Regions from separate parts of the Rhizobium sp. 21-4511-3d genome, predicted to be linked through region 2. Evidence: predicted binding sites of a transcription regulator. Region 2 holds the regulator's gene; each other region holds the start of a gene.
The links. The regulator PhoB, encoded in region 2, activates phosphate uptake and scavenging genes when phosphate is short. The targets are predictions, from matches to a motif close to TGTCATNNANCTGTCAT.
Positions count from the first base shown of each region.

Region 1 (5,895 bases), on a different contig from region 2:
CCTCGCCGGTCATCGGACCGGCCTTCGCGCCTTCGGCGCTTGCGACATTTGCCATTGTCTGTCCTCCACAGAGTGATGAGCAGCAAGGCGCGTCCCAAACTCTCCTCAAAGTATGCCCCTGGACGCGGCTCGCCTGTGAAGAGTGTGGCAGAAAAGGATTCGGATAAAGAGAGCGGCTTTGGGATTATGACTTTAGTCTAATGCGTTTGCACAGATTGTCGCAGCCCGCGAACGTCTCAGGCGCGCAAGGCCTGCGCCGGAGACTGCCGGTAGGCAAGAACGGCGGGCAAGGCCGCAAGCAATGCTCCGAAGCCGAGCAACAGAAGCGCAAGAATCATATCCTGACGCGCAAAGCCGACCGGCACCGTGATACCGCTGCTTGTACTGAAAAGGCCGGACAGCATCAGCGCGGCGCCATAACCCAAGCCAAACCCGCCAGCGATGCCGATAGCGATCAGCGCGAAGAACTCGCCCCAGACGATCCCGAAGATGGCATGCCGCGGCGCGCCGAAAGCCCGGAGAGCCCCGATCTGGCGCCGCCGCTGGCCGATATGGATGACCGTCACCAGAATAAGCGACGCCGCAACCAGTCCCTGGGCGCCGGAAGCGACGGCAACGAGAATACGCTTCGCATCGCCGAGCGTCGCATAAAGGTTCGTCAGGACTTCGCCCGGGAAGACGGCGACGGTGCTGCCATTACGGTAATCCTGCCGCAGCTTGTAGGCGTCCGCGATCGTCTTCGGCTTCACCATGATCGCGGGAACGGCGGGTGTTTCCGCAGACCAATCAGCATCAAGGTCATGATCTGACTCCGGCTCATGATCGTGATCGTGTCCATCATGACCAGCCTCGTCATGCTCCGTTTCGCCATGCGCCTCCAGCCCATGGATATGCCATACAGCCTGGATCGGAACGAGGATGGCGCGATCCCAGGCCGTTCCCGTTGCTTTCATTCGACCGGTCACGCGATAGACGATTTCGGTATGCGTGTGGCCGCCGGTTTGGGAGGTGCCATGCATCGGCTTGATCTCGGACCCAAGCGGCAGCGCGACAGCCGCGCCGACCACCGCCTCGGTTTCGGCAGCAAAACCCTGACCTTCGCTGAACCCGCCCGACAGATCCGCAGGCAGCGCAGTGCTCGTGCCGACGACCGGATAGCCGGAAAAGGAATCGCCGAAACCAACGGGCGACAGCCAGGCGACTCGCGGGTCCGCCGCAAGCTTGGCAAGCACCTCGCCGGACATCAACGGCAACGGCGAAGGCTGCAGGAAAATGGAGGACAGCACCAGCTGAGTCTCACTGCCGCCTGCGCCGATGACGAGGTCGAACTTGTCAGCCGCGCGCGCACTGCCGAGGCGAAGCGCGCGCTCCTGCAGGATGACGCTGACACCAAGCCCCGTTGCCAACGCGACGAGCAGCACGACGACGAGCGAACCGGCCCAGAGGCGCCGGAGGTCGGCCAGAATGAAACGGATCATGCCGCAGCCTCGTTCATCACGGAATCGTCGGCGATCTGTCCCGAGCGCAGCAGGATACGGCGATCCATCCTGTCCGAAAGGCGCGTGTCATGCGAGATGACCACCAACGTGCTGCCTGCGGCGATCGTAAGATCGAGCAGCAGATCGCCGATAATGTGCCCGGTTTCGGAATCGAGGCTCGCCGTCGGCTCGTCGGCCACGATGACACCGGGCTTGCGCAGCAGGGCGCGCGCGATCGCCACACGCTGCATCTCGCCGCGCGACATCGTCTCGATTTTCTGATCGGGTCGCGACAGGCCGGTGCGCGCCAGCAATTCGTGAGCCCGGGCGATGAACGCTCCATCGGCGACGCCCGACAACCGCGCCGGCAGGAGAACATTCTCGACTGCTGAAATCCCAGGAAAGAGATGAAAGTCCTGCATGATCAAACCGATATTCGCGGCCCTGAAACGGTCGCGGCGGCTCTCGGAGAGGCGGCAGATATCCTCGCCATTCCAGCGGACGGATCCGCTTCCGGCGCGCTCGAGCCCGGTGACGATATTGACGAAGGTGCTCTTGCCGGAGCCCGAGGCACCGGTAATCGCTACCCGGCTTCCGGCCGCAAGAGACAACCGTCCGATCTCAAGCGCAGGCGCGCTCAAGCCCGGAAAAACCACGGACAGATCGTTGATCTCGAGAGCCAGCATCAGGCGATCGAATACTCGGCCTGCCGCAGGCGCAACAGGCTCACAAACCCGGTTTCCGGATCTTTCCAGGAACCGTATTCCAGCACACCCTGCACTTCGATCGTCTGGCTCGGCTGCACAAATGTCTGCTTCTCGTCGAGATAGACGACGACGATATTGTCGGGCCAGTCCGCGTCGGATGAGCAGAACGGGCAGAGCGACATCGGAATTTCGGTCAGCACGAAGAACGCAGCCTCGGCCTTCAGCGGCGGCGCCATGAAGCCGCGCATCGAAATCTCCTGGCCTGCCAGCGTCTTGACCTTGTTCGAGAATTCCAGGCCGAGCACACCGAATTTGCCATAAAGCTCGTCGAAGCTGAGCGCTGTATCCGCCGCGCGCGACATCGACGCCGCAAAGGGCAGTAGGCCGGCAGCGACCATGAATGCGCGCCGGTTGAGAAGCGGGGCCAAAGGCTTTTTCATGCCGATCTCCATCAAATGGGTTCCCGGCCGTGACAGCCGGGAATGTGATTGGCAAAGAGAGGGGACGGTGTCCCCCGATGGATCAGTTGGTTTGCTTCGCGCCGAGCGCGAAGGCATCGGCCAGCACGCGATAGACGTCGCTCTGTTCCATATAGCCCTTGAAGCCTTCGGCGCCGGGGCCGGTTGCCTGCAGCACCAAGTCGTCGACGGTGTGAGCGCCGGAAGCCTGGCTCTTCGGCAGGTTGCCCTGAACGAAGACGGCACCGGGGACATCCTTGTAGGCTTCGTTCGCGACGAAATCCTTCTTCTCGTTCTGAACCGCCGGAGTGAACGGATTGTCGAGCTTCGGACGGAAAGTTTCGTAGTGATCCGGATAGTTCGATACGAACATCGCGAGACGTTTGGAAACGTCGATATTGTCAGGATAGCCGTCATTGTTTGCGTCGACATAGTTGGTAAAGCCGCGACCAGCGACCTTCTCGCGCATGTCGGTGCCTTCAACGGTGTCGTCGACCGTGCCGACGATGGTAATGCCGTGCGTATGGTCGCCGGTGACGACGATCATCGTATCCGGGTTGCTGGCAGCAAACTCCTTGGCAACGCCGATTGCCTTGTCGAACTCGATCGTGTCGACGACAGCGCGCTCGTTGTCGAGCGGATGGGTCATCTTGTCGATATTCGCGGCTTCGACGACCAGAAAGAAACCTTCCTGGTTCTTCGACAGCGTATCGAGAGCGACCTTGGTCATCTCGACGAGACCCGGCTGTGCCGGGAACTTGCCGACAGTGCCCTTCTTCAGGAATTCACGGTCCAGCGTCGTATCCATGTTGCCGGTGTGGAACAGGCCGAGGATCTTGCCGTCGTTGGCGCCGGCAGCTGCCGACAGTTCCGTCTTGTCGGTCGCAAGCTTGTAGCCGGCGTCCTGGAACATCTTGACATAGTCCTTGTCGTCCTTGCGCTTCGAGCCCGCGGTTGCCTGCGGCAGGAAGTAGGCCGAGCCACCACCGAGAACGACATCCGGCTTCACGTCGAACAGCATGCCGGTGATTTCGGCCTTGTCGTCGCGGCGGCGGGTATGGGAGACGACGGCAGCCGGCGTGGCGTCCTGGAGCTCCGAAGTGGTGATGATGCCGATCGACTTGGCGGTCTGGCGGCGCAGGGCTTCGCCGAGCGTTTCGACGCGCGGATCGTCGAGCGTATCGGGCGTACGGTCGGCATAAACGCCGAGCGAGTTGATGGCGCCCTTATGGCCGCTCATGTAGGCCGACATCGTGTTGGCGCTGTCCGTCGTGATCGAATCCGTCGCCGAGGTGCCAATGAAGGCCATACGGTCGAGATCGTCCATGTTCAGGCGGCCATTGGCCTTACCTTCGGTCATGCCCTTGGACATGATGCGGGCAGCAGTGCGATGCGCAACGGAAAGACCGTCGCCGATCAGGAAGATAACGTTCTTGGCCTTCGGCGCGGTGCCGGTGCCGTAGACGTTCCAGGTGACCGACTTCTTCTCGTCACCGGCCGAAACCTCGACCTTGTACTCGCCGGGCGCGGCGATCGTCAGGCCGCGCAGGATGATGGCGGAACCGAGCGCCTTGTCTTCCTTACCCTTTTCCAGTTCTACAAACTTGGCCTCGCCCCCGAGAACCGTCTTGTAGTCCTGACCATTGACCGTGATCTTGATGTCTTCAGCCTTGACCTGCTTGCCGAGCTCGACCTTGAAATCGAACGGCGAGCCGGCGAGAATCGTCGCACGGTCAAGCGGATAGACGGTGGCCGCCTGTGCGGCACCGGCAAGAATCGTCGTGGCCGCCAGAGCGGCAAAAATCATACGCATGGAAAACCCCCGTTTTCGTTGCAGTCAATAAACAACGGGCCGGGGATAGCCGCCGGGGATGACATGTCGATGACATCGCTATGACAATCTGCCGCAGCCGCCGGGAGGCCGTTGGGCCAGCGCAAAAACCTTGACTCCTGTGGAAAACCTTTTAAGAGCAACGGCGGAAAAGGAATTATCCATGGTTCGCCGCGAACACGCCATTGCTGCATGCAATGACCGGGCACTGAGTGCCGGGATGGATATTGCCGTTCCGGTTTCTTCCAAAACCAAGGCCAAAACGACGACGAAAACCGTCTGACGTCTCTGGCCTGCCGCTCTCTCCCCGGCCCGGCTGGGGACAGGAAGCCGCGAGGATTTCGCGCCTTCCCCCCTCACCGGACAAGAGGAGAGAAGAGAAAGAGAGCTTAAAATGGGTTTCAAAGTAGCAATCGCGGGAGCAACCGGAAACGTCGGCCGGGAAATGCTCAACATTCTTTCCGAACGCGGCTTCCCAGCCGATGAAGTCGTGGCGCTCGCTTCCGCCCGCTCCCAGGGCACGGAAGTTTCCTACGGCGACCGCACGCTCAAGGTTTCCAACCTCGAAAACTACGATTTCTCCGACACCGATATCTGCCTGATGTCCGCCGGTGGCGACGTCTCGAAGAAGTGGTCGCCGAAGATCGGCCAGCAGGGCTGCGTCGTCATCGACAACTCCTCGGCCTGGCGCTACGACGCCGAAGTGCCGCTGATCGTGCCGGAAGTGAACCCCGACGCCATCTCGCTCTTCACCAAGAAGAACATCATTGCCAACCCGAATTGCTCGACCGCCCAGCTCGTCGTGGCCCTGAAGCCGCTGCATGACGCTGCCAAGATCAAGCGCGTGGTCGTCTCGACCTACCAGTCGGTTTCCGGCGCCGGCAAGGACGGCATGGACGAGCTCTTCAACCAGACGCGCGCCGTCTTCGTTGCCGATCCGATCGAGAACAAGAAGTTCACCAAGCGGATCGCCTTCAACGTCATCCCGCACATCGACGTGTTCATGGAAGACGGCTACACGAAGGAAGAGTGGAAGGTTCTGGCCGAGACCAAGAAGATGCTCGACCCGAAGATCAAGGTGACTTGCACCGCGGTTCGCGTCCCCGTCTTCATCGGTCATTCGGAATCGGTCAACATCGAGTTCGAAAACGAGATTACTGCCGACCAGGCCCGCGATATCCTGCGCGACGCCCCGGGCTGCCAGGTCATCGACAAGCATGAGAACGGCGGCTACATCACGCCTTACGAATCCGCCGGCGAAGACGCGACCTATATCTCGCGCATCCGCGAAGATGCGACTGTCGAGAACGGTCTCAACATGTGGGTCGTTTCCGACAACCTGCGCAAGGGCGCCGCTCTGAACGCCATTCAGATCGCCGAACTCCTGGTCAACCGCGGCCTCGTCAAGCCGCGCAAGCAGG
Region 1 covers NZ_JBNWCF010000009.1:97,912-103,806, reverse strand. Annotated here, with positions in the region: gene ACQZ5H_RS20110 (MFS transporter) at 1-55, opposite strand, end outside; gene ACQZ5H_RS20105 (FtsX-like permease family protein) at 237-1,478, opposite strand; gene ACQZ5H_RS20100 (ABC transporter ATP-binding protein) at 1,475-2,164, opposite strand; gene ACQZ5H_RS20095 (hypothetical protein) at 2,164-2,625, opposite strand; gene ACQZ5H_RS20090 (alkaline phosphatase) at 2,708-4,456, opposite strand; partial or broken gene ACQZ5H_RS20085 (hypothetical protein) at 4,568-4,757, shown strand; gene ACQZ5H_RS20080 (aspartate-semialdehyde dehydrogenase) at 4,869-5,895, shown strand, end outside.
Region 1: a site for PhoB is predicted at 4,515-4,531, ahead of ACQZ5H_RS20090 (alkaline phosphatase). Genes of this name have one in related genera too.

Region 2 (5,895 bases):
CATCGCCCTTCGTCTGGACGGTGAACTTGCCGTCGAATTTCAGCGACGTGCCGAGCAGCACCGTCAGCACGATCACTTCGGCGAGAAGGCGGGCAACGGGTGCGGGATAGTGGTGGCGCTCCAGGATGGCGTCCAGCATCGGGCCGAGCTGGACGGCGCGGCCGCGCACATCCAGACCTTCAACCTGAAACGGGACAACATGATCATCACCGGCGAAATCGAACTCGCCAAGAGCGGCTGCAGCTTCTGCCATGGTCTTACTCCTAGTATTCAGAGCGGCAGACCAAGGCGTCTCTCCGCTCGCGCGGCCACGAGGCCGTCAGGCCGGATGTGGCGTCCAGTATGGTTCAGATCGCGCCCAGGCACCATGCAAGAATCGACTTCTGCGCATGAAGACGGTTTTCCGCTTCATCGAAGACCACGGATTGCGGGCCATCGATCACTTCGTCCGTGACTTCCTCACCACGATGGGCAGGCAGGCAATGCATGAACAATGCATCCTTGCCGGCCTTTGCCATCAAAGCCTGATTGACCTGATAGGGCTGGAAGACGTTGTGACCGCGAGCCCGATGTTCCTGATTCATGGAGACCCAGGTATCGGTTACCACGCAATCGGCGCCTTCGACCGCACGGTCGGCATCATGGCTGAGCAGGATCTCGGCGCCCTCATTGCGGGCCCAGTTCAGATAGTGATCCTTCGGCTCAGAACCAAGGGGTACGGCCATGTTCATGCGATAGCCGAAACGGGCAGCCCCTTCGACCAGCGAATGCAGCACGTTGTTGCCGTCGCCCGTCCAGGCGATCGTCTTGCCCTTGATCGGGCCGCGATGCTCTTCGAAGGTCATGATATCGGCCATGATCTGGCACGGATGCGTATCGTCCGTCAGCGCGTTGATGACCGGCACGGTGGCATGCTCGGCAAGCTCGAGCATGCGGTGATGCTCGGTGGTGCGGATCATGATCGCATCGACATAGCGCGACAGGACCTTGGCGGTGTCGCCGATCGTTTCGGCGCGGCCGAGCTGCATTTCGGTGCCCGAGAGGAACAGTGTCTCGCCGCCGAGCTGGCGCATGCCGACATCGAAGGAGACGCGGGTACGTGTGGACGGCTTTTCGAAGATCATCGCCAGCATCTTGCCGGCGAGCGGCTTGTCGCCGGCGCCGGCCTTGAAAGCCTGCTTGCGCGAGATCGCATCATTCATGATGACGCGCAGATCGGCGGAGCTGACCGCCGAGAGATCGAGGAAGTGTTTGGGGGAAGCCATGTCGTCCTTACCTGTTTGCCTCGTAAGGCATCTATCCGTTCAAGCCGTCTTCTTGGCCTTGGCTGCGCGAATGCTCTCGGCGGCCTGCTCGATGCGTGCGAGGCCTTCGCGGGCTTCTTCCGCAGTCACCACCAGAGGCGGCAGGAGACGGATGACGTTATCGCCCGCCGGGACACCCAGCAGATGCGCGCTGCGGATCGCAGCCAGGAGTTCGCTCGAGGGAACGGCGGCCTTGATGCCGAGCAGCAGGCCTTCGCCGCGGATATCCTCGATCACGTCAGGATAGCGATCCTTCAGCGACGCCAGACCCTGGCGGAAGACCAGCGACACATCGCGGACGTGCTGCAGGAAGCCATCGGCGAGCACGATATCGAGAACAGCACTGCCAACGGCCATGGCAAGCGGATTGCCGCCATAGGTCGAGCCGTGCGTGCCAGCCTTCATGCCGGAGGCCGCCTCATCCGTCGCAAGGCAGGCGCCGAGCGGGAAACCGCCGCCGATGCCCTTGGCAACAGCCATGATGTCAGGTGTCACGCCCGACCATTCATAGGCGAAGAACTTGCCGGTACGGCCAACGCCGGTCTGCACTTCATCGAGGATCAGCAGCAGGCCATGCTCATCGCAGAGCTGGCGCAGCGCCTTCATGAACTCGACGGTCGCCGGGCGGATACCACCCTCACCCTGTACGGGCTCGATCAGAATGCCTGCCGTTGCGTCGGTGATCGCCGCGCGGACGGCTTCGACATCGCCGAACGGCACCTGGTCGAAACCGGGGGTCTTCGGACCGAAGCCTTCGAGATACTTCTCCTGGCCGCCGGCGGCGATCGTCGCCAGCGTACGGCCGTGGAAGGCGCCTTCGAAGGTGATGATATGGAAGCGCTCCGGATGACCCTTCGAATACTGGTAGCGGCGCGCGGTCTTGATTGCGCATTCCAGGGCTTCCGCACCCGAATTGGTGAAGAACACCTTGTCGGCGAAAGTCGCTTCCGTCAGCTTAGTTGCGAGCTTTTCCTGACCGGGGATCTCATAGATATTGGAGAGGTGCCAGACCTTCTCGGCCTGCGCCTTCAGCGCATCGACAACGTGAGGATGGCTGTGGCCAACGGAGGTCACGGCAACGCCCGCGCCAAAATCCAGATATCGCTCGCCGGTCTCGGTAATCAGCCAGACGCCCTCACCTCGCTCGAACCGCAGAGGGGCACGAGAATAGGTATCATATAGCGGCGCGGCTTCAGCCATGGCGCGGTCTCCTGTCAGCGTTATGGGCAACCGGACTCCGGCTAAAAAACCAGGTCCGAAAAATTAAAAATGCCGCCTCTCGGCGGCGCTGTGCACTATTTACTTTTCGCACTGCAATGTCAACAAAACTACGGCTTTCGTGGCTTCTGGGTGACGCTCAAGCGATGTCGCGTTTCATCAACAGCTAATGTTGCAGAAATGACTCTGTGGGGAAGCAAGTTGGGGAAAACTTGAAATTCGATTCATCCGGATTCCCGCGACTCTTGTCACGGAGTCAGCCTCACACTAGGTTAAAACTCAATTACTAGACTGCATGCGGCGGAACTAGTCACCAAAATTAGTCAAGCGTTTCTTGTGTCGGATTCATCCGGGGCAAACGGTGAAGGATTCTGCCTTCACAACGCTTAAACGGCGGAGACACAGGGCATGAACTGGACAGACGAGCGGGTCGAGAAACTCAAGAAACTGTGGTCCGAAGGGTTGAGCGCGAGCCAGATCGCGGCGCAACTTGGAGGCGTAAGCCGAAATGCCGTCATCGGCAAGGTTCACCGTCTGGCACTGCCGGGCCGTGCCAAGGCCGGCGGCAATGCAACGGCGGCACGGGCTCCGAAGCGCACGACTTCGGCACCGCGCGCTCCGAACTACGCATCGCGCATGACGACCCGCACCGTTGCCCGCCCGCAGGGCGCAACGATGCTGAAGGAAGAGATCGAAATCGACGTCATGGAGGAGATGGAATATCGTCCGGCTTCCAACGTTGTCGTGCCGATCTCCCGCCGTCTTGGCCTGACGGAACTGACCGAACGCACCTGCAAGTGGCCGGTCGGCGATCCGCTGAAGGACGATTTCCATTTCTGCGGCTGCGAAAGCCCGGATTCTTCGCCCTACTGCACGTATCATCAGCGTCTGGCTTACCAGCCGGTCAATGATCGCCGCAGGGCCGCAGCCCGGGCAAACTGAGCCGGGTAAAGACAAACGAAAAACGGGCCTTTCGGCCCGTTTTTTTGTATCTGCATGTCAGGAGGCCGTAGCCTCCCTCACTCAGGCTTCCATGGAGTAGCCGGCACCGCGGACGGTGCGAATGACATCCTGCATGTTCGAGAAGTTGAGCGCCTTGCGCAGGCGACCGACATGGACGTCGACGGTGCGCTCGTCGACATAGATGTCGTGACCCCAGACGCCGTCGAGCAGTTGCGAGCGCGAGAAGACGCGACCCGGCGACGACATCAGGAACTCCAGAAGACGAAACTCGGTCGGCCCGAGACGGACTTCGCGGGTCTTGCGGTGAACGCGGTGCGTTTCGCGGTCGAGTTCGATATCGCCGCACTTCAGCACGGTCGAGAGAACTTCCGGCTTGGCGCGGCGCAGCATCGCCTTGACGCGGGCAACGAGCTCGGGCGTCGAGAACGGCTTGACGACGTAGTCGTCGGCGCCGGTCGACAGGCCACGGACGCGCTCGCTCTCTTCGCCGCGCGCCGTCAGCATGATGATCGGCAGGCGCTCGGTTTCCGGGCGCATGCGCAGCCGGCGGCAGAGCTCGATGCCTGATACGCCAGGCAGCATCCAATCGAGGATAAGAAGGTCCGGCGTGCGCTCCTGAAGGCGGATTTCCGCCTCGTCGCCGCGCAGGATGGTATCGACTTCGAAACCTTCGGCTTCGAGATTATAGCGAAGAAGCACGCTCAGTGCTTCTTCGTCTTCAACGACTGCAACTCTCGGGATCATTCTATTCTGTCTCCTGAGGCCCGGTCCGGATGATTATTCCGTTACCGCGCCGACGGTGTTGGCGGTGTCGTCCTTCGGACGCTCGCCTTCCGGCTGAGCGCCGGTCGCCATGTAGTAGATTGTTTCAGCAATGTTCGTGGCGTGGTCGCCGATGCGCTCGATGTTCTTGGCGCAGAAGAGCAAATGCGTGCAGCTGGTGATGTTGCGCGGATCTTCCATCATGTAGGTCAGGAGCTCGCGAAACAGCGACGTGTACATCGCGTCGATTTCCTCGTCGCGCTCGCGGATCGACTTCGCCTTGTCGGCAGCGCGCGTCGTGTAGACGTCGAGCACTTCCTTCAGCTGGACGAGAGCGAGCTCGGAGAGATGCTCCAGGCCACGGGCGAGCTTGCGCGGAACGCCGGTGCTCTGCACGGCGATGACGCGCTTTGCGGTGTTCTTGCCGAGGTCGCCGACGCGCTCGAGGTCGGCGGCGATGCGGATCGAACCCATGATCTCGCGCAGGTCCGACGCCATCGGCTGGCGGCGGGCGATGGTGACAATCGCCTTGTCGTTGATCTCGCGCTCGGCGTGATCGAGGATCACGTCGTCGGAGATGACCTTCTGCGCCAGCGCCGCGTCGCCATTGACGAGGGCGCGGACAGCGTCGGAAACCATCTGCTCGGCCAGGCCGCCCATTTCGGAAATGCGGCGCGAGAGGAACTTCAGGTCTTCGTCATACGCAGAAAAAATATGTGTCGATGCCATGGGTAAAGTCCTTGAGTGTCTATCGGGGGTCGTGACGCCAAAGATCAGCCGAAGCGGCCCATGATGTAATCCTGGGTGCGCGGATCGTCCGGATTGGTGAACATCTTGTCGGTGTCGTTCTCCTCGACGAGGTTGCCGAGGTGGAACATGGCCGTGCGCTGCGAAACGCGGGCGGCCTGCTGCATGGAGTGCGTGACGATGACGATCGTGTAGGCTTCGCGCAGCTCGTGGATCAGTTCCTCGACCTTTGCGGTGGCGATCGGGTCGAGTGCCGAGCACGGCTCGTCCATCAGGATAACTTCAGGCGAGACTGCAACGGCGCGGGCGATGCAGAGGCGCTGCTGCTGACCGCCGGAGAGGCCGGTGCCGGATTCATGAACGCGGTCCTTGACCTCGTTCCAGAGGCCGGCGCGCTGCAGGCTGGTCTCGACGATCTGGTCCATGTCGGCCTTGGTCTTGGCCAGACCATGGATGCGCGGGCCGTAGGCAACGTTTTCGTAGATCGACTTCGGGAACGGGTTCGGCTTCTGGAACACCATGCCGACGCGGGCGCGCAGTTCGACCACGTCGATATCCGGATCGTAGATATCGTCGCCATCGAGCGTGATCTTGCCGGTGACGCGGCAATTGTCGATCGTGTCGTTCATGCGGTTCAGGCTGCGCAAGAAGGTGGACTTGCCGCAGCCCGACGGGCCGATGAGCGCCGTAACGGTGTTTTCGCGGATGTTCAGCTTGACGTCGAAGAGGGCGCGCTTTTCGCCGTAATAGACGGAAACGTCCTGGCCGATCATCTTGTAGGGAATGCTGTTCATCTTCTGGTCCAGAGCCTTTTCAACTGCTGCTTCTGTCAACATGTTCATTGGGTTTTACTCCGTTTACCAGCGGCGCTCAAAGCGACGGCGCAAGAGGATGGCTCCGA
Region 2 covers NZ_JBNWCF010000007.1:82,782-88,676, forward strand. Annotated here, with positions in the region: gene ACQZ5H_RS16650 (Hsp33 family molecular chaperone) at 1-253, opposite strand, end outside; gene argF (ornithine carbamoyltransferase) at 348-1,265, opposite strand; gene ACQZ5H_RS16660 (acetylornithine transaminase) at 1,305-2,504, opposite strand; gene ACQZ5H_RS16665 (GcrA family cell cycle regulator) at 2,931-3,464, shown strand; gene phoB (phosphate regulon transcriptional regulator PhoB) at 3,546-4,229, opposite strand; gene phoU (phosphate signaling complex protein PhoU) at 4,263-4,976, opposite strand; gene pstB (phosphate ABC transporter ATP-binding protein PstB) at 5,021-5,836, opposite strand; gene pstA (phosphate ABC transporter permease PstA) at 5,852-5,895, opposite strand, start outside.

Region 3 (5,895 bases), on a different contig from region 2:
AGTGGTGGCCGGCTTTTCGTAAAGCTCGATCGGTGTTCCGACCTGCTCGATCTGGCCGCCGTTCAGGACGACAAGCCGGTCGGCGAGCGTCATGGCTTCCATCTGGTCGTGGGTGACATAGACGCTGGTCGTTGCGAGCGCCCGCTGTAGCCGCTTGATCTCGACGCGCATCTGCACACGCAGTTTGGCATCGAGATTGGAGAGCGGCTCGTCGAACAGGAAGGCCGCGGGTTCGCGGACGATGGCGCGGCCCATGGCGACGCGCTGGCGCTGGCCGCCGGAGAGCTGGCGCGGCTTGCGCTCCAGGAAGGGTTCGATCTCCAGCGACTTCGCCGCCTTGACGATCCGCCGCTCGATCTCGTCCTTCGGCGTGTTGCGGTTCTTCAGGCCGTAGGCGAGGTTCTGGCGCACCGTCATATGCGGATAGAGCGCATAGTTCTGGAAGACCATGGCGATATCGCGCTCCGAGGGTTCCAGGTCGTTGACGACGCGCTCGCCGATGGCGATCTGGCCCGACGTGATGCCTTCCAGACCGGCGATCATCCTGAGCAGCGTGGACTTGCCGCAGCCGGAGGGGCCGACGAGAACGACGAGCTCGCCGTCGGCGATATCAAGCGAAACGCCCTTGATGACTTCGACGCCGCCGCCATAGGTCTTGCGGACATCCTTGAGGGTGATTCTGGCCATTACTTCTCCGTCTCCACAAGACCTTTTACGAACCAGCGCTGCATCAGCACCACGACGAGGATGGGCGGAATGATCGCAAGGATCGCCGTCACCATCACGAAATTCCAGGGCGTTGCCGCGTCGGTGAAATCCACCATCTTCCTGAGCCCGATAATGATCGTGTTCATCTGCGCGTCATTGGTAACGAGCAGCGGCCAGAGATACTGCGTCCAGCCATAGATGAACAGAATAACGAAGAGCGCGGCGATATTGGTGCGCGACAGCGGTAGCAGGATATCGCGCATGAAGCGGAACGGTCCCGCATTGTCGATGCGCGCCGCCTCCAGCAGTTCGCCGGGGATCGTCAGGAAGAACTGCCGGAACAGGAAGGTTGCGGTCGCCGAGGCCATCAGCGGCAGGGTCAGTCCTGCATAGGTATCGATCAGGCCGAGATCGACGATGACTTTGTAGGTCGGCAGGATGCGCACCTCGACCGGCAGCATCAGCGTCACGAAGATCATCCAGAAGAACACCATGCGCAGCGGAAAGCGGAAGAACACCACCGCGAAGGCCGACAGGAAGGAGATCAGGATCTTGCCGACGGCAATCAGGATCGCCACCACGAAGGTGTTGAAGAGCAGCCGTTCCAGACTGACGCCGACGGCGCGCTCGACGCCGCCAAACAGCGCCTCGCTGTAATTCTCGGTGAAGTGGCTGCCCGGCAGCAACGAGATCGGCGGCTTGATGATCTCGGCAGAGGTCATCGTCGAGGCGATGAACGTGTAATAGATCGGAAAGGCGACGATGATGATGCCGATGATCAGCATCAGGTGGCCGATGAGGCTGGCGATGGGGCGTTTTTCAATCATTTCAGGCCCTCACGCATAGTGCACGCGCTTCTCGACGAAGCGGAATTGGAAAGCCGTCAGTGCGATGACGATGATCATCAGGATCACCGACTGGGCCGCGGACGAGCCGAGATTGAGGTTCACGAAGCCATCGTTATAGACCTTGTAAACAAGCGTTTCCGTCGCCTTTGCCGGGCCGCCGCCGGTCACCGAATGGATGATGCCGAAGGTGTCGAAGAAGGCGTAGACGGTGTTGACGACGAGCAGAAAGAAGGTGGTCGGCGCCAGAAGCGGGAAAACGATGGTCCAAAAGCGGCGGCTGCCGCGGGCGCCGTCGATCGCGGCTGCCTCGATCAGCGATTTCGGGATCGCCTGCAGGCCGGCGACGAAGAACAGGAAATTGTAGCTGATCTGCTTCCAGGCGGCCGCGACGATGACCAGCGTCATCGCCTGGTTGCCATTCAGAAGCGGATCCCAGAGAAAGCCGTTGCGGCGCAGGATATAGGCGAAGGTGCCCATGGCCGGATTGAACATGAAGAGCCACAGCATGCCGGCGACGGCAGGCGCCACGGCATAGGGCCAGATCAGCAGCGTGCGATAGAAGGTCTGCCCACGCACCACCTTGTCGGCGGCCGTCGCCAGGGCCAGCGCCACGACCATCGAGAGCAGCGCCGTCAGAACGCTGAAGACGACGGTGACGTAGAGCGAGTGCAGATAGTTGGGATCGGCCAATACATCGCGAAAATTCGCAAAGCCGACGAAGCCGCTTTTCAGGCCGAAGGGGTCTTCGCGCTGCATCGACTGGTAGAGCGCCTGGCTGGCCGGCCAGAAGAAGAAGACCACCGTGAGGATGATCTGCGGGGCCACCAGGAAATAGGGGAGGATCTTGTTCGGAAAGACGACGCGCTGCACGGCGATCTCCTTGGCATGAAGGGACCGCCCGCGGCCGAAGCTGCGGGCGGCATTGCGCCGTAACTTACTGGCCGATCGCCTGCTGGATTGCGGCATTGCCGCGTTCGACCGCCTTGTCGAGGGCAGCCTTGGCATCCTGCTTGCCGGCGAGCATCGCTTCGAATTCTTCGTTCATGATGTCGCGTACCTGCGGCAGGTTGACGAGACGGACGCCCTTGGAGTTTTCGGTCGGAGCCTTGCCCATCATCTGCAGGATCGGCGTTTCGCGGCCCGGGTTCTTCTCGTAGAAGCCGGACTTCTTGGTGTCTTCATAGGCGGCCATGGTCACCGGCATGTAGCCGGAGACCTGGTGCAGGCGTGCCTGGATCTTGGTCTGCGACAGGAAGTGGAAGAACTGGGCGATGCCCTTGTATTCCTCATCGCTCTTGCCGGCGAAGACCCAGAGGCTGGCGCCGCCCGGAATAGTGTTCTGCGGACGTCCTTCGCCTTCATAGTAAGGCAGCTGGCCGATGCCGTAGTTCATGCCCGTCTTGATGATGTCGCCGAGGCCGCCGGAGGATTCGGTCATGATGCCGCATTCACCCGAAGTGAAGAGCTGCTTGGCCTCGGAGGTACGGCCGCCGTAACGGAACGTGCCGTCCTTGGCGAGATCGGCGATCGCCTGGAAATGCTGAACGAAGAGCGGCGAGTTGAAGGCGAGCTTCACGTCGGTGCCGGCAAGACCGTTTTCGTTGGAGCCGTAGGAAACGTTGTTCCAGGCGGCGAGGTTTTCGGTCTGGATCCAGGTCAGCCAGGTGGACGTCAGGCCGCAGGAGGAGGCGCCGCTCGACTTGATCTTCTTGGCAGCTTCGAACACTTCAGGCCAGGTCTTCGGCGGGCTTTCCGGGTCGAGACCGGCCTTCTTGAAGGTGTCCTTGTTGTAATAGAGGATCGGCGAGGACGAGTTGTAGGGGAAGGACAGCATCGTGCCATCAGGCTTCGAATAATAGGCGGCGATACCAGGCAGATATTCCGACTTGTCGAACTTGAAGCCACCCTTTTCGAGAACCTGGGCCGCCGGCATGATCGCGCCCTCGGCGCCCATCATCACGCCGCTGCCGGCATCGAAGACCTGCAGGATCGCCGGCGCCTGCTTGGCGCGGAAGGCGGCGATGCCGGCATTCAGGGCCTCCGGATAGGTGCCCTTGAAGACCGGAACGATCTTGTAGTCCTTCTGGCTGTCGTTGAATTCCTTGGAGAGCTGGTTGACCACCTCGTTATTGGCGCCCGCCATGGCGTGCCACCACTGCAGTTCGGTCACCGCGAAAGCGCTCGAAGCGAAGGAGAGCGACAGGGTGACGGTTGCCGCCGATGCGGCGATGAAACGAATGGACATGGTTCCTCCCTATGTGTCCTGCCGCGCCGTTTCAGCCGGTCACGGCTTGCCGGCGCAGATCCTCCTCGATCTCACCGGCCGGTTTCGTTGCGAAACTTTGCGCATACAAAACGAAAAGAAACGAACTGGCAAATGAAATTGTGAAGGTTTTGTGACATAGTGTTTATGACAGTTTTGTCGAGTGCGGCTTTGGTCGAATTCGCAAGCCATCTTCTCTCCCGCGGGACGACCTGATAGCGTCGCCGCCATGCATTCCTCGCTCCAGCTTTCCCCCCATGATCACGCCCTTCTCGACGGCCGCCACGGCGAGGCTGCGGCATTTGCGATGCGGCTTCTGGTGCGCTTTGCCGAAGCCGTCGGCGCTCAGGAATTGGTGGATATCGAAGCGGCCCATATCGACGGCTGTCTCTATCTCGGCGAGGTCAGCCTCGATTTCGTCGAGCGCATGGTCTCATGGGGCGGGCGCGTCCGGGTGCCGACGACGCTGAATGTCGGCTCGGTCGATCTCATCCATCCCGAACTGTTTCGCGGCGACGCGGAGCTCGGCCGCAACGGCGCGCGGCTGATGCGGGCGCATGAAGAGCTCGGCTGCGTGCCGACCTTCACCTGCGCGCCCTACCAGACGATCTTCCGGCCGCGATTCGGCGCGCAGATCGCCTGGGCGGAATCGAATGCCATCGTCTTTGCCAATTCTGTGCTCGGCGCCCGCACAAATCGCTATGGCGATTTCATCGATCTCTGTTGCGCGCTGACCGGCCGGGCGCCCTATTACGGACTGCATGTCACGGAGAACCGCCATGCCACAGTGCTGATCGATGTCGAAGCTTTCCCTGACGGCGATGCCGGATCGATCTGCGTTGCGGCCGGTCACGCCATCGGCCGCCGCTGCGGCGACAGGATCCCGGTTATCCGTGGTTTGCCGAAGGAAAGCTCCGAGGACGATCTGAAGGCGCTGGGCGCCGTTGCCGCGTCGGCGGGTGCCGTCGCACTTTTCCATGCCGTCGGCCTGACGCCGGAAGCGCCGACGCTTGAGGCAGCCTGCGGCGGAAAAGAGCCGGTGGAGATCATCCGTCTCAGCCGTGACGACATCCGCGAGACGATCCGCAATCTCTCGACGGTGGCGGAGGGCACGGCGCTTGCCGCGGTGAGCATGGGCACGCCGCATTTCTCGATCGGCGAGTTCGAGCGGCTGATGCCGCTGCTCACGGCGGAGAAGGCGGCGACCGACATCTATATCAACACGAACCGCGAGGTTCTGGCGGAGCTCGAAAACCGCAGCTGGCGCGCGAGGCTGGAAGCCGCGGGCATCACGCTCGTCATCGATACCTGCACCTATGTGACGGCGATCATCCGCGACATGTCCGGCGCCGTCATGACCAATTCCGGCAAATGGGCTTATTACGCGCCCGGCAATATCGGCGTCGACGTCGCCTTCGGCTCGCTGGCCGAATGCATGGCCTCGGCCCGGGCGGGCAAGGTGGTGCGGCTGTGACCAGTTTCTTCGCAACGACGCTCATGGAAGGCAGCGCGGCAGCGCCGGCCTTCGTGCTGGCCGAACCCCTGAGCTTCTGGGGCGGCGTCGATTCCGCGACCGGCCGGATTATCGACCAGTGGCATCCGCAGAGCGGCCAGTCGATCAGCGGGTCTATCCTGGTCATGGAAGCCGGACGGGGATCGAGTTCGGGAAGCTCGGTGCTCGCCGAAGCGATCCGGCTGAAAACGGCGCCTTCAGGCATCATCCTGTTGAAACGCGACGCGATCGTCGTCACCGGCGCAATGGTCGCCGAGGCGCTCTATGGCATCGGCTGTCCGGTCGTGCTGGCGCGGGCGGAGGATTGGACGCAGATCGTGCAGGCCGAGCGCCTGTCTGTTGTAGCCGGGGAGCGCGAGGCGCGAATAGAGATTGTGCAGCCGTGAGCGGCTGCTGGAGGAGGATGAAATGACCAAGACCGAAAAGCCGCTGGCGATCAGCGCACCGGAGCCACGCACGCTCGACCTGATCTTCAGCGACGCGGCGCGTCGCGTGCTTCATGATAAGTACGAGATCGTCGAGGCGGACCCAGACAATATTGCCGGTCTCGGCGATGCCGTTCT
Region 3 covers NZ_JBNWCF010000003.1:295,322-301,216, forward strand. Annotated here, with positions in the region: gene ACQZ5H_RS09790 (sn-glycerol-3-phosphate import ATP-binding protein UgpC) at 1-687, opposite strand, end outside; gene ugpE (sn-glycerol-3-phosphate ABC transporter permease UgpE) at 687-1,535, opposite strand; gene ugpA (sn-glycerol-3-phosphate ABC transporter permease UgpA) at 1,545-2,426, opposite strand; gene ugpB (sn-glycerol-3-phosphate ABC transporter substrate-binding protein UgpB) at 2,491-3,801, opposite strand; gene ACQZ5H_RS09810 (aconitase X) at 4,049-5,293, shown strand; gene ACQZ5H_RS09815 (aconitase X swivel domain-containing protein) at 5,290-5,718, shown strand; gene ACQZ5H_RS09820 (hydroxyacid dehydrogenase) at 5,741-5,895, shown strand, end outside.
Region 3: a site for PhoB is predicted at 3,942-3,958, ahead of ugpB (sn-glycerol-3-phosphate ABC transporter substrate-binding protein UgpB). Genes of this name have one in related genera too.

Region 4 (5,895 bases), on a different contig from region 2:
AAGCGGCTTGACCGAAGCGTTGAAGAAGACGTTTTCGGAAACGGCGCCGCGCTCGGAAACGAAGACCTTGGCGCGGGCCGCATTGCCGTAACCTTCGACGGTGACCAGACGGCCGCCTTCGGCGAGCTGGCCGAGAAGCGAAGCCGGAACTTCCTCGACGGAACCGTTGACGAAGATCAGATCGTAGGGGGCGCCGGCCGTGTGGCCCTTGGCGAGATCGCCTGCAACGACCGAGACATTCGCATAGCCGGAGAGATTGGCCTTGGCCTGTTCGGCAAGCGCTGCATCGGATTCGAGCGCGACGACGGAGCCTGCGGTCAGCGACAGCAGCGCCGAGGTATAACCCGTGCCGCAGCCGACTTCGAGAACCGTGTCTTCCTTGGTGATCGCGGCAAGCTGCAGCAGCTTGGCGAGCGGCGAAGCTTCCATCAGGAAGCGGCCGGGACAGATTTCGACATCGTTATCGATATAGGCCAGAACCTTGGCCTTCTCGGGAACGAACGCCTCGCGCGGAACCGTGAGGAACGCGCTCAACACGGAATGGGACGTCACGTCCGTCGTACGGATCTGGTTGTCGACCATCTTTACGCGTGCTGCTTCGAAATCCATCGTATCCTCTCGCCCGGCTACCGCGGCCATGTGTTCCGTCTCTTAATCCCGGGTTCGGATGCTTTCAAGGCTCCGTTCGCGCCTGCGGCAAGAATCCTTGCGGCATATCGGCCGCCTTTGCGGTGCAGGAGCGCTTTCTGAACTCCGAAGTGGAACAAAGCTTTCTCCTGTGGTATTATTGCAACCGGAGGAAATGAGGAGGAGCAGGCCATGTCTGCCTTTTTCGTACATTTGACGTTCTTCGACCTTTTCATCGCTGTGGCGCTCGTCGGCGTACTTTGCTGCGGGCTCGTCAACAGCCGGACGAGTTGAAGATAAACACAGCGCAGCAGGCAGGAATCAGACGGCCCGCTCTTTAGGTCTGAATGCGAAGCACGGGTTTTACGATTTTCATTCTGCTGCTGATCGCCGCCGCGAGCGTCATCCTCGCAGGCGTGCTGTCCTTGCGGCTATCCGTGGCGGGAACGCTCGGAGATTGCTTCGAAGGCGCTTGCGGCTACACGACCGTGTTTGTGGCCTGGCCGGGCTTTACGCTGATCTTTTTCGCCGTCGGCAGCTATCTCTACCTGAAATCCGGCCCGAAGCGCTGATGCAGCCTTCAGGAATCCGTCAGCTTTGTACAGCATAAGCTAAAAAACAAAGGCAGAGACGGAGCCCGCATGAACAGATCCCTGATGCTCGGCGCCTGCTTCATCGGCGGGCTCATCGTCATCATTCTCTGCATTCCGCTGATTGCGTCGAGCGCGCCCGGTGTGATCACCGGCGGCATCTCGCCCCTTCCCTCGCTCAGAAGCGTGAATTGAGAGCCTGCCCCCGCCGACCGGCGGCCGGCAGAATCAGCGCATCGTCTTCAGAAGCGCCATGAGAGCGGCGGAATCGGCGCGCGCCATAAGGTCCTGGATATGGCCCTCGACCAGTTCGCCGACGGCATCCACGGCTTCCTGCTCGCTCCACCCGGCCTCAACCGCGGCCTCGATCAGATCGCGGAACGCATACTGCAGCGCATCCTGACAGCGTATGTGCCGGTCAGGATCATCCCTGGTGACAAAGGGTTTTGAGATATTCCTCATATAAGGATAATGAGCGGATTCGCCGAATGATCAAGCGCATTGAATGCGACGGCCTGATGACGGCCCGATTTTTTTCGGAAAACACCTCTTGCGGTTTCCTTTGGATCATTCTAAATCCGCGCCACCACTGAACAAGTCGTTCACGGATGGCCTCGTGGCGGAGTGGTGACGCAGAGGACTGCAAATCCTTGTACCCCGGTTCAATTCCGGGCGAGGCCTCCAACTTCAAACAATCCCCGTTTGAATGATTCCGAATATAATCGCGATGATTTCATCGCGCGGGATCGTATTGCCCATTTTTGGGATAATGCTGTTTTAGGCTTATCTTATTTGTGAATAGACCAATCCTCAACTTCTGATAATATAGACAGATCTAAAATCCCATGTGACGTTGTATCTTGCGTATAGCGGCAGGATAACACATGGCGAAAACACGATATATTTTCGATCATCGATCCGAAAAGGCCGTTCTCTATCAAGCCGGCAAGTTTCTCTTCCCGATCGGCGGCAGCAAGGCCGAGCATTGGGTGGATGGCGACTATGTCTTTTCTCTTGCGACGCAGAAGATCACCTACTGGATTCTCGGCAGGGATTTGTACGGCCATCTCGGCAATGGCGAATTGACGCGCGATCCGGTTTTCTACTTCGGTGAGTGAAGCTCTTGACATTTGCATTCGTGAGAACAAAATAGGAACAAACGACGGAGGTTCCTATGACGCATGCCGAGCAGGTTATCGCAAATGCCCTCGCGACCGTCGCCGCCAGCCGGGCGGAACGGGAGAAGGACGAGGAACGCCGCAGGCGGGTTTTCGGCAAGATCGAGATCGGCCTGCCGCTGCCGCAGATCAAGAACAGGCAGCTGACGCTCGATCTTCATTGAGAGTGTGACAGCTGTGGCGGCCTGTGTGATCTCAGCCGCAAACGCGTGGAAAAGCCCGAGGCTGCGGCCCTTCCCGGCCAGCTTTTATTGCAACAGAACCCCATTTGTGACAGTTGCGTGACAACTCAAGCATCCACGGGGTCACCATGTTAAGCTGGTTTCGCAAACTTCTTCCGCGCGAAGACCGATTCTTCGATCTCTTCGCTCAGCATTCACGCACCGTCGTCGGCGCCGCAGAAGCGCTGAACGAACTTCTGGCCGGGAATGATCCGGAGCGCCATTGCGAGCGCATCGTCGCGCTCGAAAACGAGGCGGACGATATCACCCGCGAAGTTCTGCTCGCGGTCCGCCGCAGCTTCATCACGCCCTTCGACCGCGGCGATATCAAGGATCTGATCCAGTCGCTCGACGATGCGATCGACATGATGCACAAGACGGTCAAGACGATCCGGCTGTTCGAGCAGAAGAGCTTCGATCCCGGCATGCAGGAGATGGGCAAGGAAATCGTCAAGGCGGCGCATCTGATCGCCGAGGCCGTCCCGCTGCTCGACCGGATGGGCGCCAACGCGCCGCGGCTGACGGCGATCGCCGAAGAGGTGACGCGCGTCGAGGGCCGGTCCGACGAACTCTACGACCTCGGCCTCAAGGATCTCTTCCGCCGCCACGGCGGCTCGAACCCGATGGCCTATATCATCGGCAGCGAGATCTATGCCGAGCTTGAGAAGGTCGTCGACCGTTTCGAGGACGTCGCCAATGAAATCAGCGGCATCGTGATCGAGAACGTGTGATGGATGCCACCCTCGCCTTTCCGCTGCTTGCCGGGCTGATCGCCGTCGCGCTGTTCTTCGACTTCCTGAACGGACTGCATGACGCGGCGAACTCGATCGCCACGATCGTCTCGACACGCGTTCTCAGGCCGCAATATGCGGTGATGTGGGCGGCGTTCTTCAACTTCATCGCCTTCCTGTTCTTCGGCCTGCATGTCGCCGAGACCCTCGGCACCGGCATCATCAATCCTGAGATCGTCAGCCCGATGGTGATCTTTGCGGCGCTGATGGGCGCCATCATCTGGAATATCGTCACCTGGGTCTTCGGCATACCGTCGAGCTCCTCGCATGCGCTGGTCGGCGGCCTCGTCGGCGCCGGGCTTGCCAAGGTCGGTTTCAGCTCGATCGTCTGGGGCGGCCTTTTGAAGACGGCGGGCGCCATCGTGCTGTCGCCGATGATAGGCTTCCTGCTGGCGCTGTTCCTGGTGCTCGCGGTGTCCTGGATCTTCGTGCGCCAGACGCCCTTTGCCGTCGACAGCACCTTCCGCATCCTGCAATTCGTCTCGGCCTCGCTCTATTCGCTCGGCCACGGCGGCAATGATGCGCAGAAGACGATGGGCATCATTGCCGTGCTGCTCTATTCGCAGGGCTATCTCGGCGGCAGCTTCCATGTGCCGCTATGGGTGGTGCTGTCCTGTCAGGCGGCGATGGCGCTGGGCACGCTCTTCGGCGGCTGGCGAATCGTCCATACGATGGGTTCGAAGATCACCAAGCTCAATCCGATGCAGGGCTTCTGCGCCGAGACCGGCGGCGCGTTGACGCTGTTCGGCGCCACATGGCTCGGCATTCCGGTCTCGACGACGCACACGATCACCGGCGCGATCATCGGTGTCGGCGCTGCCAAGCGCGTCTCGGCCGTCCGTTGGGGGCTTGCCGGCAATATCGTCGTTGCCTGGGTCGTCACCCTGCCCGCGGCAGCGCTGATCTCGGCGCTGTTCTATTGGGCCGCCAGCCTCTTCGCCTGATGTGAGGCCTCAGTTACCGGCGGGCTTGCCCCGCCGGTGCCACCAGACCGACAGCCTGCGGCGCCAGCGCCGGGCGATCGGCAGGTCGTGCGACAGCACGATGAAGCCCAGCGGCAGCATCCAGAAGCCGAGGATGGGCAAAAATCCCAGCAAACCGCAGATGATCAGCAACAGGCCGATGGCCATGCGTGCGATGCGCGAGCGCGGCAGCGGTATGCGCCATGACCCAAGAATGAGTTCTCCGGTCGCGTGATCGATGCCGAAACGCTTTTCGCGCTTTTTATCCGTGTTGTTTTTCCCGTCAGTCATCCACAGGAGATGGGGATAAGTCCAATAATTGCAAGGAGATGTCATTTTTTTGAAAAAACCGCTTGGCAAATCGAACAAGCATTTGTATTAGCCCACTCACACCGCGGCAAGCGGTGATCCCTGGTAGCTCAGCGGTAGAGCATTCGACTGTTAATCGACAGGTCGCCGGTTCGAATCCGGCCCGGGGAGCCAGTTTCATCAGCGATAAGCTGACAGATTGAATGAGCCGGTTCGACCACGAACCGGCTCTTCTTTTTTCCACGACATCGAAACTCGGAACAATCATCCGCCTCGCCTCTTACCGCTTTATGGCAAATGATTTTTCAGAACGTTGCGAGCAGGCGCTCCAGGCCTTCATGCGGGAGTTCGGCATCACCGACCGCGACCGGGCGATGCGCCACATCGTCAAGGACTGGCTGATCAGCCACGGCTATACGAAGCCCGCAGACGAGGCTGACGGCACGCGAGAGCGCGCGGACGGCCGCGATCCTGAATTCGTGCAATACCCAAGCTATTACAAGGATGGCGGTAGCCTTTGATCAGAGCGCCGAGGCGCCGATCAGGTCGCAATCGATTCTAAGGCCGATATTGCTGACGCAGACAGCGCCGGCATCGGCGGCGACCTGCGCCGGATCATTGGCGGCGAAGCGGAACGGTGCGGGCACCCGTGTCGGCTCGGACGGCCAGAGGACGGGCCGGGAGAGGTCGAGGCGGGTGGTTTCCGTCGCCTCGGTTTTCAGCATCGCGGTCGCGGCCATCATGCCGCCGATCGTCACGGCGACCGACAGGGCTGCCTTGAACGACATATCCGCTGCTTCGAAAAAGGAAATGACCATTGGAGACCCCGGCGCCGCATCATGCGGCTGAGGGCTTCCTAGCGGCGCCCCGACGCATCTGCCAGCGGCTTTGCCTGTTAAGGTTTACGCGTAACCACGCTGCCCTACAGGCGCCTGAAACCTCTGCGGGAAAGTTCGGAACAATGACGCGGCCCGCGGGTTCCGTTTCTGTCACCCCTAGAGAAAAGCAGATCAAGGAGGAGTTTCTCCATGCGTAAGACATTTGCCGCAGCCTCGCTGCTCGCCCTCGGCCTTGCCGCTCCGGCCTTCGCCCAGTCGGCACCGGCTTACGACACCACGGCTCCCGATGCGCCGCTCTATTCTTCTGACGCGAGCAACGACAGCAACGGCTCCCATCCTGTCCGCATCGAGCGCGTCGATCCGACAACGACACAGAGC
Region 4 covers NZ_JBNWCF010000001.1:812,846-818,740, reverse strand. Annotated here, with positions in the region: gene ACQZ5H_RS04435 (protein-L-isoaspartate O-methyltransferase family protein) at 1-609, opposite strand, end outside; gene ACQZ5H_RS04430 (hypothetical protein) at 975-1,199, shown strand; gene ACQZ5H_RS04425 (hypothetical protein) at 1,269-1,412, shown strand; gene ACQZ5H_RS04420 (hypothetical protein) at 1,446-1,679, opposite strand; tRNA gene ACQZ5H_RS04415 (tRNA-Cys) at 1,828-1,901, shown strand; gene ACQZ5H_RS04410 (hypothetical protein) at 2,102-2,335, shown strand; gene ACQZ5H_RS04405 (hypothetical protein) at 2,392-2,559, shown strand; gene ACQZ5H_RS04400 (DUF47 domain-containing protein) at 2,706-3,347, shown strand; gene ACQZ5H_RS04395 (inorganic phosphate transporter) at 3,347-4,351, shown strand; gene ACQZ5H_RS04390 (hypothetical protein) at 4,361-4,660, opposite strand; tRNA gene ACQZ5H_RS04385 (tRNA-Asn) at 4,778-4,852, shown strand; gene ACQZ5H_RS04380 (hypothetical protein) at 4,882-5,199, shown strand; gene ACQZ5H_RS04375 (hypothetical protein) at 5,200-5,496, opposite strand; gene ACQZ5H_RS04370 (hypothetical protein) at 5,707-5,895, shown strand, end outside.
Region 4: a site for PhoB is predicted at 2,666-2,682, ahead of ACQZ5H_RS04400 (DUF47 domain-containing protein). Genes of this name have one in related genera too.